3 regions of the Pseudomonas sp. TMW 2.1634 genome follow, and region 3 is predicted to be linked to each of the others. Evidence: riboswitches for the same ligand, from Rfam matches in the RefSeq annotation. Region 3 holds a riboswitch; each other region holds the start of a gene.

Region 1 (4,258 bases), 230 kb from region 3:
GCTCTGCACTGAGGTTCTGCTGCGGGTTTTCAGACAGCAGCTTGGCCAGAATCAACGAGCTGTTCAGCGGCGTGCGCAGCTCGTGGGACATATTGGCGAGGAATTCGGACTTGTACTTGCTGGAGCGCTGCAACTCATCGGCGCGTTCTTCGAGCTGGATTTGTACCCGGTTCAGTTCGTTGTTTTTGCGGTCCATCGCGTCGCGCTGGCCAGCCAGCTCTTCGTTGGTCTGCTCAAGCTCGGCCTGCTGGGTTTCCAGGCTGGTTTGCGACTCGTTGAGAATCCGCGATTGCTCTTCAAGCTCTTCGTTGGCGGTCTTCAACTCTTCCTGCTGCACTTGCAGTTGTTCGTTGAGCTGCTGGGTTTCAGCGAGCACTTCCTGCAGACGCTGGCGATAACGCGCGGCCTCGATCGAGGTGCCGATATTGTCGGCAATCAGTTCGAACAGCTCGATATCACGCCCGTCCAACGGGCGTAAAAAGCCCAGTTCGATCACCCCGTTGACACGGTCGTCATCACTGGTGGGAATCACCAGCACACTGTGCGGGCTGCCCTGGCCCAGCCCGGAAGTGACCTTGAGGGTGTAGTCGGCTGGCACGTTGTCCAGGCGGATCAAGGTATCCTGCTGGGCAGCCTGCCCGACAATGCCCTCGTCGTTGTGGATCAACTGGTCCTGGGCTTCCTGCTCGCGGGAAAAACCATAACTGGCCACACGCTTGAGGCCCCCGTGATCTTCGCGGACATAAACGGCGGCTACCACCGACCCCAGGTACTGGGCACAGAACTGCAGGATATTGCGCCCCAACATGTTCAGGGTCAGGCGGCCCAGCACCTGCTCCGCCAGTTCGGTCTGGCCGTTGCGTAGCCAAGCCTGCTGTTCGAGGCGCTGCGCGGCCTTGATCTGCGACTCGAAGGCATTGTTATAACTGCTTGAAAGTGCAAGTAAATCACGACGCCCGATATAAGCCAGAAAACCGCTCAGGCCCAGTACGAAAACCAGATACAGGCCAATGCTGACAATGGTGGTGCGGCTGACATCTTCACTGCGCGCAACCCGCAACTGCTGCTCCATTTGAATGAAGTCGTCATATTCCTTGCGAATTTCATCACTGAGGCGCTTGCCCCGGCCAGCCTGCACCGCCGAGCGGTAATCGCCGTCCTGGCGACGCAGTTCGACCATCGACTGTGCGTAGGCATTCCACTCTTCCTGCAGGGCCTCGAGGCGCTTGAGGCGGTCAACTTGCTGCGGGTTGTCGCTGACCAGCTCCTGCAAGCCCTTGAGCTGCACATTGATCTGCGGCTTGGCCACGGCGTAGGGGTCGAGGAAGTGCTCGTCCCCGGTAATCAGGAAGCCGCGCATGCCGGTTTCCAGATCGACCGTCAGGCGCACGGCCTCATTGGCATTGCTGATGACCCGGTCACTGTGTTCGACCCACCTGATAACCGACAGCAGATAGCTGACCATGACCACAAACAACGCGGCACTGAGCACGCCAACGGCCAGGGGCAAACCGATATTGCGGCTCAGGAGCTTGCGAAAGCTTCGCTCATCAATTGATGCAGGTGAGTTCATTTTCAGGCCCGTGGACTGTCATAAAAAACCGGAGTTTGCCGGATTATCGAGTAATAGTTCTATTTTCTTGCTTTCAAAGCAGATTTTACGCGCATACAAAGGCAGGTGAAGGCTATCCTTGCTGGCTGCGAGAACACGCTCAAATTTTTATCGGGATCACGATTATGTCCGCAACACCCTCCACTATCCTTGTGGTCGAAGACGACGCCATTGTTCGCATGCTGATCGTAGACGTGCTGCAAGAGCTGGAGTTCAGTGTGCTTGAAGCTGATGGCAGCGAGCGCGCCCTGGAACTGCTTGAGGATACGGCCCAGACTATCGACCTGCTGATGACCGACGTGGGTTTGCCGGGCATGGATGGCCGGGCGCTGGCCAGCAAGGCCCGGGAACTGCGCCAGCAATTGCCGGTACTGTTTGCCAGTGGTTATGCCGAGAGCCTGGAGATTGCCGAAGGCATGGCGGTAATCGGCAAGCCCTTCTCCATTGACCAACTGCGTGCCAAAGTCAAAAGCATGTTGGTGAACGCCTAAGAGGTCTGTGGGAGCGGGCTTGCTCGCGATCGTCTCACTGCTGTGTGCCTGCAAGACCGCCTTACCCGCATCGCAGGCAAGCCTGCGCCCCCATAAAAATCAAAAGCCAGGCATGCCTGTGCAATTGACGGCCCCACAGCGCTGTGTTTTCCTACACATCTTGTATCAGGTGCCCTTCACAGGGTGAAACGGGAAACCGGTGCGTCAGGCGTTTTGCCCTGACAAGTCCGGCGCTGCCCCCGCAACGGTAAGCGAGAGAAACATCACGTCCACTGTGCCGAAGGCATGGGAAGGAGATGTTTGCAGGCTCAACCTACGAGCCCCTCGCAAGCCCGGAGACCGGCCTGATTATTTCGAATAACAAACCCGCGGTGGGCGGGCGCTGTTAAACCCTGCGGGCTTCGTTCGCGGGGTTTTCTTGCGCTTTGCTGCCCGTCGTCCGACCCGAGGCAAGCGCCATGTCCGTCAGCACCAGCCGTACCCATTCCGCCGCTACCAGCACTACCCAGAGCCAACGCATCGTCGCCGCTGTCGGCGCTGCCGTGCTGGGCGCGTTCCTGGTGTACTTTGCCGGGTTCTCCCATATCGACGCCGTTCACAACGCCGCCCACGACACCCGTCACAGCTCCGCCTTCCCGTGCCATTGAGACTGCCTGCCATGATCAAGCGTATCGCTCAAACGGCAGGCTTTACCGGCCTGCTGGCCGCCCTGCTGCTGACCCTGCTGCAAAGCCTGTGGGTCGCCCCGCTGATTTTGCAGGCCGAAACCTACGAAAAACCCGCCGCCAGTGAAATGCACGAGCATGCCGACATGGCCATGCCTGCGCATGAGCACGACGCCGAGGCCTGGGAACCGGAAGACGGCTGGCAGCGCGTATTGTCCACCACAGGCGGCAATCTGGTGGTCGCGGTGGGTTTCGCCCTGATGCTGGCGGGCCTGTATACCTTGCGCGCCCCGACCCGCACGTCCCAGGGCCTGCTCTGGGGCCTGGCTGGCTATGCCGTGTTCTGCCTGGCACCGACAATGGGCTTGCCACCAGAACTGCCGGGCACTGCCGCGGCGGACTTGCTGCAACGCCAGCTCTGGTGGGTCAGCACTGCCGCCTCGACGGCCGTGGGCATTGCCCTGCTGGTGTTTGGCCGGCATTGGGCACTGAAAGTGCTGGGCGTGGCAATTGTGCTGGTGCCACACCTGTTTGGCGCACCGCAGCCGCTGGTACATTCCAGCCTGGCACCCGAGGCACTGGAGTCGCAGTTCAAGATTGCCGCACAACTGACCAACCTGGCCTTCTGGCTGGCCCTGGGCGTGATCAGCGCCTGGCTGTTCCGCCGCAAAGCTGAAGGCCAATACTCGGCATGACGGCCACTCGCACAGCGCCAATCCTGGTGATTGGCCTGGGCTGCCGCCGGGGGTGCAGCGCGCAGGCGCTGCGGGCGCTGATCGAACAATCACTGGCCCGGGCCGGGCTTGCACTCGATGGGGTGCAGGCCCTGGCCAGTATCGATCTCAAGCGCGACGAACCGGGGCTGGTGCAACTGGCAGCGCAACTGGGCCTCGGGCTTGAGGTGTTCAGCGCGGCACAACTGGACCGGTATGCTCCGCAACTGAGCCATCATTCGGCTATTGCCTACGAGCAAACCGGCTGTTTTGGCATTGCCGAAAGTGCTGCCCTGGCGCTGGCCGAACAACTCGCTGGCGCACCTGCCAGCCTGCTGATCACACGCCAACATACGGCCGAAGCAACCTTTGCATTGGCCTGTGCCCGGCAAAACCCGCGATAATCCCCCGCCTCACTATGAGCGTTGTTCAAGAACAGCTCTACCTCGACCCTTTCAAGAGACTGCCATGACCGTCTATTTCATCGGCGCCGGGCCCGGCGATCCAGAACTGATTACCGTCAAGGGCCAGCGCCTGATTCGCAGTTGCCCGCTGATCATTTACGCAGGCTCCCTGGTGCCCGAAGCGGTGCTGCAAGGCCATCAGGCCGAACAGGTGATCAACAGCGCCGAGCTGCACCTCGAGCAGATCATCGACTTGATCAAGGCCGCCGACGCCAGGGGCCAGGACGTGGCTCGCGTGCATTCCGGCGACCCGAGCCTGTACGGCGCGATTGGCGAACAGATTCGCTGCCTGCGCGAGCTGGGCATAGCTTTT
Region 2 (4,258 bases), 1.5 Mb from region 3:
AAGCGCAGTGCTGGTCAGCGAGTGATGGTAGGTGTGGCCGCGCAACAGCCCTTCGGGCATGTCCACGGCTTGCAACGCCAGGGCCGCCAGGCGCTTTTGCATGGTCGCCTCCCCTGCCAGCAACCCCACCAGTTCGGCGCGCTGACCGTCAACATCGGTCAGGGCATCGAGCAGGTAAAGCATGCCGCCGCACTCGGCCAGCAATGGCTTGCCGGCGCCGTGATGGGCGCGAATCGCCTCCAGCATCGGCGTATTGCGCGACAGTTCAAGGTGGTGCAATTCAGGATAACCACCGGGTAAATACAGGCTGTGCGCCTCGGGCAAGGCGGTATCGCGGATCGGCGAGAAGAACACCAGCTCGGCGCCCATGTCACGCAACAACGCCAGGCTGGCGCCGTAGGTAAAGGCGAAGGCTTCGTCGCGGGCTACGGCAATCCGCACCCCGGCCAACAGCGGCTCGACAGCCACCGGCTCAGGCGCGGCGAACTCAACCGGCGGTGGCAGCGCTACCTCACAGGTGCTGGCCAAGGCATTGGCCGCCGCGTCGAGGCGAGCATCCAGATCATTCAGCTCACTGGCCTGCACCAGCCCCAGGTGACGGCTGGGCAGCTCGATCCCGGTTTCGCGGGACAGCGCGCCATACCAGCGCAAGCCTTCGGTCAGGCTGCCTTCAAGCAGTTGAGCGTGGCGCACGGTGCCAACGCGGTTGGCCAGCACCCCGGCAAACGGCAAGTCCGGCTGATAGCGCGCCAGGCCCAGGGCCAGCGCACCAAAGGTCTGAGCCATTGCGGTGCCATCAATCACGCCCAGCACCGGCACGCCAAAATGCCGCGCCAGATCGGCGCTGGAAGGGGTGCCGTCGAACAGCCCCATCACGCCTTCAATCAGGATCAGGTCCGCCTCACCGGCAGCTTCCCACAGCAGGCGACGGCTTTCCTCGGCTCCCACCATCCACAAATCCACCTGATACACCGGCGCACCGCTGGCGCGCTCGAGGATCATGGGGTCGAGAAAATCCGGGCCGCACTTGAACACCCGCACCTTGCGCCCCTGATTGCGATGCAACCGGGCCAAAGCGGCGGTAACCGTGGTCTTGCCCTGACCGGAAGCCGGCGCGGCGATCAACACCGCCGGGCAATGACGTGACGCTCTCATACTTCAACACTCACAATTCGATGCCTTTCTGGGCTTTGATCCCGGCCTGAAAAGCGTGTTTGACCACACCCATTTCAGTCACGGTATCGGCCAGATCAATCAGTTCAGGTTTGGCGCCACGGCCGGTGACCAGCACATGCTGCATGGGCGGGCGGGCTTGCAGGTCGGCGAGCACCTGCTCCAGGTCGAGGTAACCGTGCTTGAGCGCGATATTCAGCTCATCGAGCACTACCAGGCCAATGGACGGGTCGCGCAGCATCTCGCGGGACACTTCCCACGCCGCTTCAGCGGCGGCGATATCGCGCTGGCGATCCTGGGTTTCCCAGGTAAAGCCTTCACCCATGACGTGATAACGCACCTGCTCGGGGAAGCGGCGGAAGAAAATCTCCTCGCCGGTGCTGTTGCGCCCCTTGATAAATTGCACCACGCCACACTGCATGCCGTGACCCATAGCCCGGGCCAGCATGCCAAAGGCGGAGCTGCTTTTGCCTTTGCCGTTGCCGGTCAATACCAGCAGCAGCCCGCACTCGTTGGGCGAGCTGGCAATACGCTCGTCCATAACGGCTTTTTTGCGCAGCATGCGCGCCTGATGTCGTTCGTCGCGTTCGGGGGATTCGTTCATGGCAGCTCTCCGTTGGGGCTTGATAATGCAAACGGGAGGCGGGGGGATTCTTGAACAACACACTGCATCGCCCGCCGCGAGAGTGGTGGATGGATCAGGCCGGTCTCCGGGCTCACAAGCGGGCGGCTCGGCGAGAGCAGCCCTTGTCCACGCGCCTTCCCGTGCAAAAAACACAGTGGCACTGAGCGTGGTATTGACTCGTTTACCGTTGCGGGGGCAGCGCCGGGATCGTGGCGGTTGTGTGGGTCAAACACGCCCTCACCGGCTTCCCTGTTTCACCCTGTCGGCCAATGGCCACAGAGCACCTGAAACAAGCCGCGAAGGTTAGAGGGTTGGGGGTGGAGCGTCAATTAAAGCTGCCGACAAAGGGCTTAATCCGGCGCCCGGGCTGAACCTTTAACCCGCTACGCTTCTCTATGACTGACAAGACCAAAACCTCATGGAGATTCATATGCTCAAGCCCCAGCACGCTGTTGTCATCGTACTTGCGGTCGGGCTGGCTGCCTGCGGTGAGAGTTCGACCCTGCAAGTGGCGGATGGCACCGGCCCATCGCCGAAACTGCCCGAACCCAACAAGACCCTGATCCCCACCGTCAATATCGCCCCGGCGATCGGCTGGGCCAATGGCGCCACACCCACCGCCGCTGCGGGCCTGAAGGTAGCCGCCTTCGCCGAACACCTCGACCACCCGCGCTGGCTCTATGTGCTGCCCAATGGCGATGTGCTGGTAGCCGAAACCAACTCGCCGGCCAAACCGGATGACAGCAAGGGCATCAAGGGCTGGATCGCGGACAAGGTCATGGCCCGCGCCGGGGCTGGTGTGCCGAGCGCGAACCGGATTACCTTGCTGCGCGATGCGGACCACGACGGCGTGGCCGAAACCCGCACCGTATTTATCGAAAACCTGAATTCGCCCTTTGGCATGACGCTAGTGGGCAACGATCTGTATGTCGCAGACACCGACAAGCTGCTGCGCTTCCCTTATCAACCCGGCGAAGACCGCATCAGCGCCCAACCCGTCAAGGTCGCCGACTTGCCCGGCGGGCCGCTGAATCATCACTGGACCAAAAACGTGATCGCCAGCCCCGACGGCAAAAAACTGTATGTAACCGTCGGTTCCAACAGCAACGTGGGCGAGAACGGGATGGACCAGGAACAAGGTCGCGCTGCAATCTGGGAAATCGACCCGGCCACTGGCAGCCAGCGCATTTTTGCCTCCGGCCTGCGCAACCCCAACGGCATGGCCTGGGAACCAGTCACCGGCAAGCTGTGGACTGCGGTTAACGAACGAGACGAGATCGGCAGCGACCTGGTGCCCGACTACATCACGTCAGTGCAGGATGGCGGCTTCTATGGCTGGCCTTACAGCTATTACGGCCAGCATGTGGATGCACGGGTCAACCCGCAAAACCCCGAACTGGTGGCCAAGGCCATTGCCCCGGACTACGCCGTGGGCCCGCACACGGCGTCGCTGGGCCTGAGTTTTGCCGAAGGCAGTAAATTGCCGGGCTTTACTGAAGGCGTCTTTATTGGCCAGCACGGCTCCTGGAATCGCAAACCGCACAGTGGTTACAAAGTGATTTTCGTGCCCTTTGCCCAAGGTAAACCGACAGGCATGCCAATCGATGTGCTGAGCGGATTTCTCAACAAAGACGAAAAAGCAATGGGCCGGCCAGTGGGCGTGGTAATCGACAAGCAGGGGGATTTGCTGGTGGCCGATGACGTCGGCAATAAGGTTTGGCGGGTGTCGGGCCAATAAGTAACTGGCAGAACGACCCTCACCCTAGCCCTCTCCCAAAGGGAGAGGGAACTGACCGCACGCGACCTCAAGACCAGCACCAATCTACGCCCTCTCCCTCCGGGAGAGGGTTGGGGTGAGGGGCTCTTGCCTTACGGCAATCGCGCCAGATGCTGCTCGGTCGGCAACACTCGCTTGGCATTCAGATAGGCTTTTTGCCAGTAGGCTTTGTTCAGGCTGTCCAGCTTGACCGTACCGCCCGTGGCCGGTGCGTGTACAAAACGGCCTTCGCCCACATAGATTCCGGCATGACTGACCTGGGAGCCGCCATTGGTGGCAAAGAACAGCAAGTCACCGGTTTGCAGCTTGTCCTGGCCGATGTTCTGCGCCTGCATCACGATCATCTCGCGAGTGGTGCGCGGCAGCGAAATACCTGCGGCATCGTTGTACACATACTTGATCAGGCCGCTGCAATCAAAGCCAGAATCCGGTGTATTGCCACCCCAGCGATAAGGCGTGCCCACCAAACCGAGGGCGCGAAACAACACGTCTGCGGCTACAGGCGAAGTCTCATCGGCAGGGTTGATGAATACGACGGGCTTGGTGGGTACCGCAACCGGTGCCGGGCGGTTTGCGCAGGCACTGAGCAGTGCGGCTAAGGTCAGGAGAGCAACGCGGGCCATGGTCGACATAAACAGAATGTTCCTGATTCTGGATACGGCAACTCAGGCCGCGAAACCCAA
Region 3 (4,258 bases):
AATGGCTCCGGCAAAGGCCCCGGCCGACAGTGATAGCGCCCCCGCGCCCAACCCCAGTACTGCCACCAGTACGGCACCGGTCGAAGCACCGGCGGATATCCCCAGCAGGTAGGGGTCAGCCAGCGGGTTGCGCAGCAACGACTGCAACACCACGCCACAGGTGGCCAGCCCCGCACCGCAGGCCGCAGCCACCAGGGCTCGGGTCAGGCGGTAGCTCCAGACAATCCCTTCGTCGATCGGGTCCAGCACATGCCCGGCGGCCCACAGCTTGTTGGCCAGAACCTGCAGCACGACACCGGGTGCGATCGGAGTTTCACCGATGGCCACTCCGGCGAGCACTGCCAGTAACAGTGCAACACAGGCTGCCAAGGCCAGTAGCAAGCGTGCAGTCATTTAGGCAGGTCGTGTTGGCGGATGGCAGTGGCGAGTGTTTCGATCCCGTCGAACAGGCGCAGGCTGGCCTGCATCGCATGGGCATCGAGGATGATGATGCGGTTGTTTTTCACGGCATCCATAGTGCGGGTTACCGGGTCGGTACGCAGGAACGCCAGTTTTTTCTCGACGTCATCCGCCGGGAAACGTCGGCGGTCCATGCGTGCGATCACCAGAAACGTCGGGTTGGCCTTGGCCAGGGTTTCCCAGCCAACGGTCGGCCACTCCTCATCGGACTCCACGACATTGCGTACGCCAAGGGTGTTGAGCATAAAGTCGGGGATGCCTTTGCGCCCGGCAACATAAGGGTCAATATCCATGTCTGCACTGGAGAACCAGAACAATGCGCTGGTGGAACTCAGGTCCTTGCCCTTGAGTGAGGTGATGGATTTTTCCAGGCTTGCCTTGAGCTGGCTGTTGAGTTGTTCGCCGCGCTGCTGCACATCGAAGATCTCGGCCAGCTGGCTGATGCTCTTGTAGACGCTGTCTATGCTGAACGGCTGCAGGCGTGTGCCGTCGGCCCCGACCAGGTTGTCCTTGCCTTCGCAATCCGAAGGCATCAGGTAGGTGGGGATGTTCAGTTCGTGAAACTGCTCACGGGTACCCACAACCCCCTGCGGCCCCACCATCCACTCCAGTTGCACGGCCACCAGCTCCGGGCGCTTGGCAATGACGGCTTCAAAGCTCGGGTCGTTGTCGGCCAGGCGCTCAACCTTGTCGTTTTGTGCCCGGTATTGCACAGGTACATCGTTGAACCACAGTGACGTTCCCACCAGCCTGTCGCCCAGCCCCAGGGCATAGAACATTTCGGTGCCGGCCTGGCCGATGGTTACCGCGCTTTTCGGGGCATGCTCGAATGTCAGCGGGCTGGCGCAGTTCTGCAGGCTCAGGGGGTAGTGCGTGGGGGCGGCATGGGCCAGTGCCGGCAACGCCAGGGTGGCCATGAGGGTAACAACACGGTGCAACAGCATGATGCAATCTCCATTTGATCGTACACGGGGCACAGGTGCACGGTCGGGAATGCATCATCGGTTCTGCTGCAGCAACAGTACTAAGCAGGATGCCTCCCCGGACACCCCGCCGGTTAGTTTGTGGACTTTGCCGGCAGGTCTCCTGACTGATGGGTCATCACCTGGCTCCAGCCTTCCCGGGGGTTATCCCAGTGGCAAACACGGAGCAGGCTCGTCATCTACAGTTGCGGGGGCAGTTCCGTTGGGTGCTGTAACAGCACTGCGGATTCCCTTTTAACCCCCCGCGTGGGGGGACCGGCGGTGGGATGATAATCGATCTTGTTTGCTAATGGGGCCGCGGTCAGAATCAGAAATACTTAAGCCAGGTGATATCCCGGCGTCGGGCTTTCAAATTGGCGAACCAGCGAACCGGCAAGTACAGCGAAATGGCCAGCAGCACTGCCGTTAACCATACCGCACCGATGCTGTCGAAGCCGAAATAGGTGGCCTGATTCAGGCCAAACAGGGCGACGCAGGCCAGGTACAGCACTTTGAGTGCATACAGATGCAACAAATAGAAAAACATCGGGGCTGCGCCAAATACGGCGAGGGTGCTGATCCACTTGCGTTGTTGTACCCGCTCAAAAGCCAGTAGCAGCAACAGGCCCACGCCCAGGGTCAGGGCCAGAAACAGCAGGGAAGGCGGGTACTTGGTGATATTGAAAAAGCTCATCAAGGTTTGTGTGGTCTCGGCATGGCTGCCCCAGGGCGCCTCGCCGTAACCGTTGTACAAACGCAGCGCAACAAAACCGAGCAGGGCACCGCTGCCTGCGAGCAATAGATAGCGCTGGCGCAAGGCCGCCGGGGCGCAGCGGGCAAACCAGGGCCCCAGGCAATAGCCCAGTGCAATCACGCCGATCCACGGCAACACCGGGTAGGAGGTGCGCATGCGCAAGCTGTCGCCCACCTCAATCCAGCCACGATCATGCAAAATCGCCCAAGGCACATGCATCACTGACCCCGGTGCAAAATGCAGGGTGTCGAGCAGGTTGTGCCCGGCGATGATCACCAGGCCGAGTACCAGCAGCACCGGGCGCGGCAGCCACACCAGGGCAGCAAGGGCGATCATGCTGACGCCAATGGCCCAGATCACCTGCATGTAGATTACCGACGGCGGCAACTGGAAAGTCCAGGCAAAGTTGACCAGGGTGAATTCCAGCACCACCAGAAACAGCCCGCGCTTGAACAGGAACGCCGAGACATCGCGCTTGCCCTGATACTTTTCGCCATACAGATAAGCCGACAGGCCGGTGAGCAAGACAAACACCGGCGCACACAGGTGGGCCAGGGTACGGCTGAAAAACAGGGCAGGGTCGGTGATCTCGACATTCATCGGGTCAGCCACCTGGCGGTGCAGGAAAAACGTTTCGCGCACGTGGTCCAGCAGCATAAACAGGATAACCAGCCCGCGCAGGGCATCGATGGACAGCAGGCGCTGGTGTGAGGGAGGGGCAGTGGCAGTCATTGAGGGATCGCTGGCAAGGGAATGTTATATAGTATTGATACTGTATAACATTCCTCTTTGCCCTGTCATCCCTTCGAGAAACATTCGCAAATGTCGGCGGGGTGTCTAGTGCCGCACTTTCACCCATGCCATCAGCAGTGCTGAAGACAGCACCCCGGCGGTCATAAAGATATAGGCTGCGCCCGGATTGCCGGTCAGGCCGATCAGGTAGCCCACGATCCACGAACCGACAAAGGCCCCCAGCGCACCGCAGGCGTTGATCAGGCCGATGGCGCCGCCAAACACGTTGGCCGGCAAAATCTCCGGGATCAGCGCGAAAAACGGCCCGTAGGGTGCGTATAACGCGCCCCCTGCCAGGGTCAGCAGGGCGAACGACAGCCAGAAGTGCGAAGACCCCAGCAGGTACGAGCAAAAGAACGCGAGTGCCCCCAGTGCCAGCAGCGGCCATACAAAATGCTTGCGCTGCTGGGTCTTGTCGGAGGCCCAGGACACGGCCAGCATGGCTGCCACCGCCGCCACATAAGGCACCGCACTCAACCAGCCAACGGTGACGATATCCGCCGCGGCCGCCTGTTTGATAATGCTCGGCAGCCACATGATAAAACCGTACACGCCGATGCTCCACAGCGCATGCACGCAGCACAACTGCACCACCACCGGGCTGGTGAAGGCCTGGCGGTAATTGCGCACCTGCTTCATGCCTTTTTGTTCATCGGCCAGGGTGGCAGCCAGCCGGGCTTTTTCCTGCGCGCTCAGCCAGTTGACCTGCTCGGGCTTGTCCCGCGCCATGCGCCACCAGACGAAGGCCCAGAGCACCGCCGGCGCGCCTTCAATGACAAACATCTCGCGCCAGCCCCAGGCCTGGATGAGGTAGCCGGACACCACCGACATCCACAGCACGGTCACCGGGTTGCCCAGCACCAGAAAGGTATTGGCCCGCGAACGCTCTTTGCGGGTAAACCAGTTGCTGATAAAGATCAGCATGGCCGGCATCACGGCCGCCTCGACAATCCCCAGCGACACGCGGATAACCATCAGCATCGGGATATTGGTCACCAGCCCTGTGGCCATGGCGCAAAAGCCCCACAGGATCAGGCTCCAGAACACCAGTTTGCGCACGCTGTACTTCTGCGCGTAGATCGCCCCCGGTACCTGGAAGAAAAAGTAGCCCAGGAAAAACAGCGCGCCGATCAGCGAGGACATGCCCTTGGTAATGCCCAGGTCCTGCTCGATACCCGCCGCACTGGCAAAGCCGTAGTTGGCCCGGTCGAGGTAGGCGAGGCTGTAGGTAATGAAAATCAGCGGGATCAGGTACAGCCAGCGCCGGGTCGCGAAGCCCTTGCCCGTTGCT

Evidence for each region. Region 3 has a riboswitch for cobalamin ahead of BFC21_RS05640 (ABC transporter substrate-binding protein). Riboswitches for the same ligand answer to the same signal wherever they lie in the genome.
Region 1: linked by a shared signal. The riboswitch ahead of BFC21_RS06610 (CbtB-domain containing protein) and the one ahead of BFC21_RS05640 (ABC transporter substrate-binding protein) in region 3 are both predicted to bind cobalamin.
Region 2: linked by a shared signal. The riboswitch ahead of cobO (cob(I)yrinic acid a,c-diamide adenosyltransferase) and the one ahead of BFC21_RS05640 (ABC transporter substrate-binding protein) in region 3 are both predicted to bind cobalamin.

The regions. Positions count from the first base shown of each region.
Region 1 covers NZ_CP016849.1:1,415,130-1,419,387, forward strand. Annotated here, with positions in the region: gene BFC21_RS06600 (response regulator) at 1-1,573, opposite strand, end outside; gene BFC21_RS06605 (response regulator) at 1,738-2,103, shown strand; cobalamin riboswitch at 2,254-2,466, shown strand; gene BFC21_RS06610 (CbtB-domain containing protein) at 2,562-2,750, shown strand; gene BFC21_RS06615 (CbtA family protein) at 2,762-3,463, shown strand; gene BFC21_RS06620 (cobalamin biosynthesis protein) at 3,460-3,885, shown strand; gene cobM (precorrin-4 C(11)-methyltransferase) at 3,950-4,258, shown strand, end outside.
Region 2 covers NZ_CP016849.1:5,223,054-5,227,311, reverse strand. Annotated here, with positions in the region: gene BFC21_RS24830 (cobyrinate a,c-diamide synthase) at 1-1,155, opposite strand, end outside; gene cobO (cob(I)yrinic acid a,c-diamide adenosyltransferase) at 1,166-1,777, opposite strand; cobalamin riboswitch at 1,857-2,101, opposite strand; gene BFC21_RS24820 (sorbosone dehydrogenase family protein) at 2,229-3,536, shown strand; gene BFC21_RS24815 (C40 family peptidase) at 3,668-4,207, opposite strand.
Region 3 covers NZ_CP016849.1:1,186,623-1,190,880, forward strand. Annotated here, with positions in the region: gene BFC21_RS05635 (iron ABC transporter permease) at 1-393, opposite strand, end outside; gene BFC21_RS05640 (ABC transporter substrate-binding protein) at 390-1,403, opposite strand; cobalamin riboswitch at 1,518-1,717, opposite strand; gene BFC21_RS05645 (DUF1624 domain-containing protein) at 1,750-2,907, opposite strand; gene BFC21_RS05650 (MFS transporter) at 3,013-4,258, opposite strand, start outside.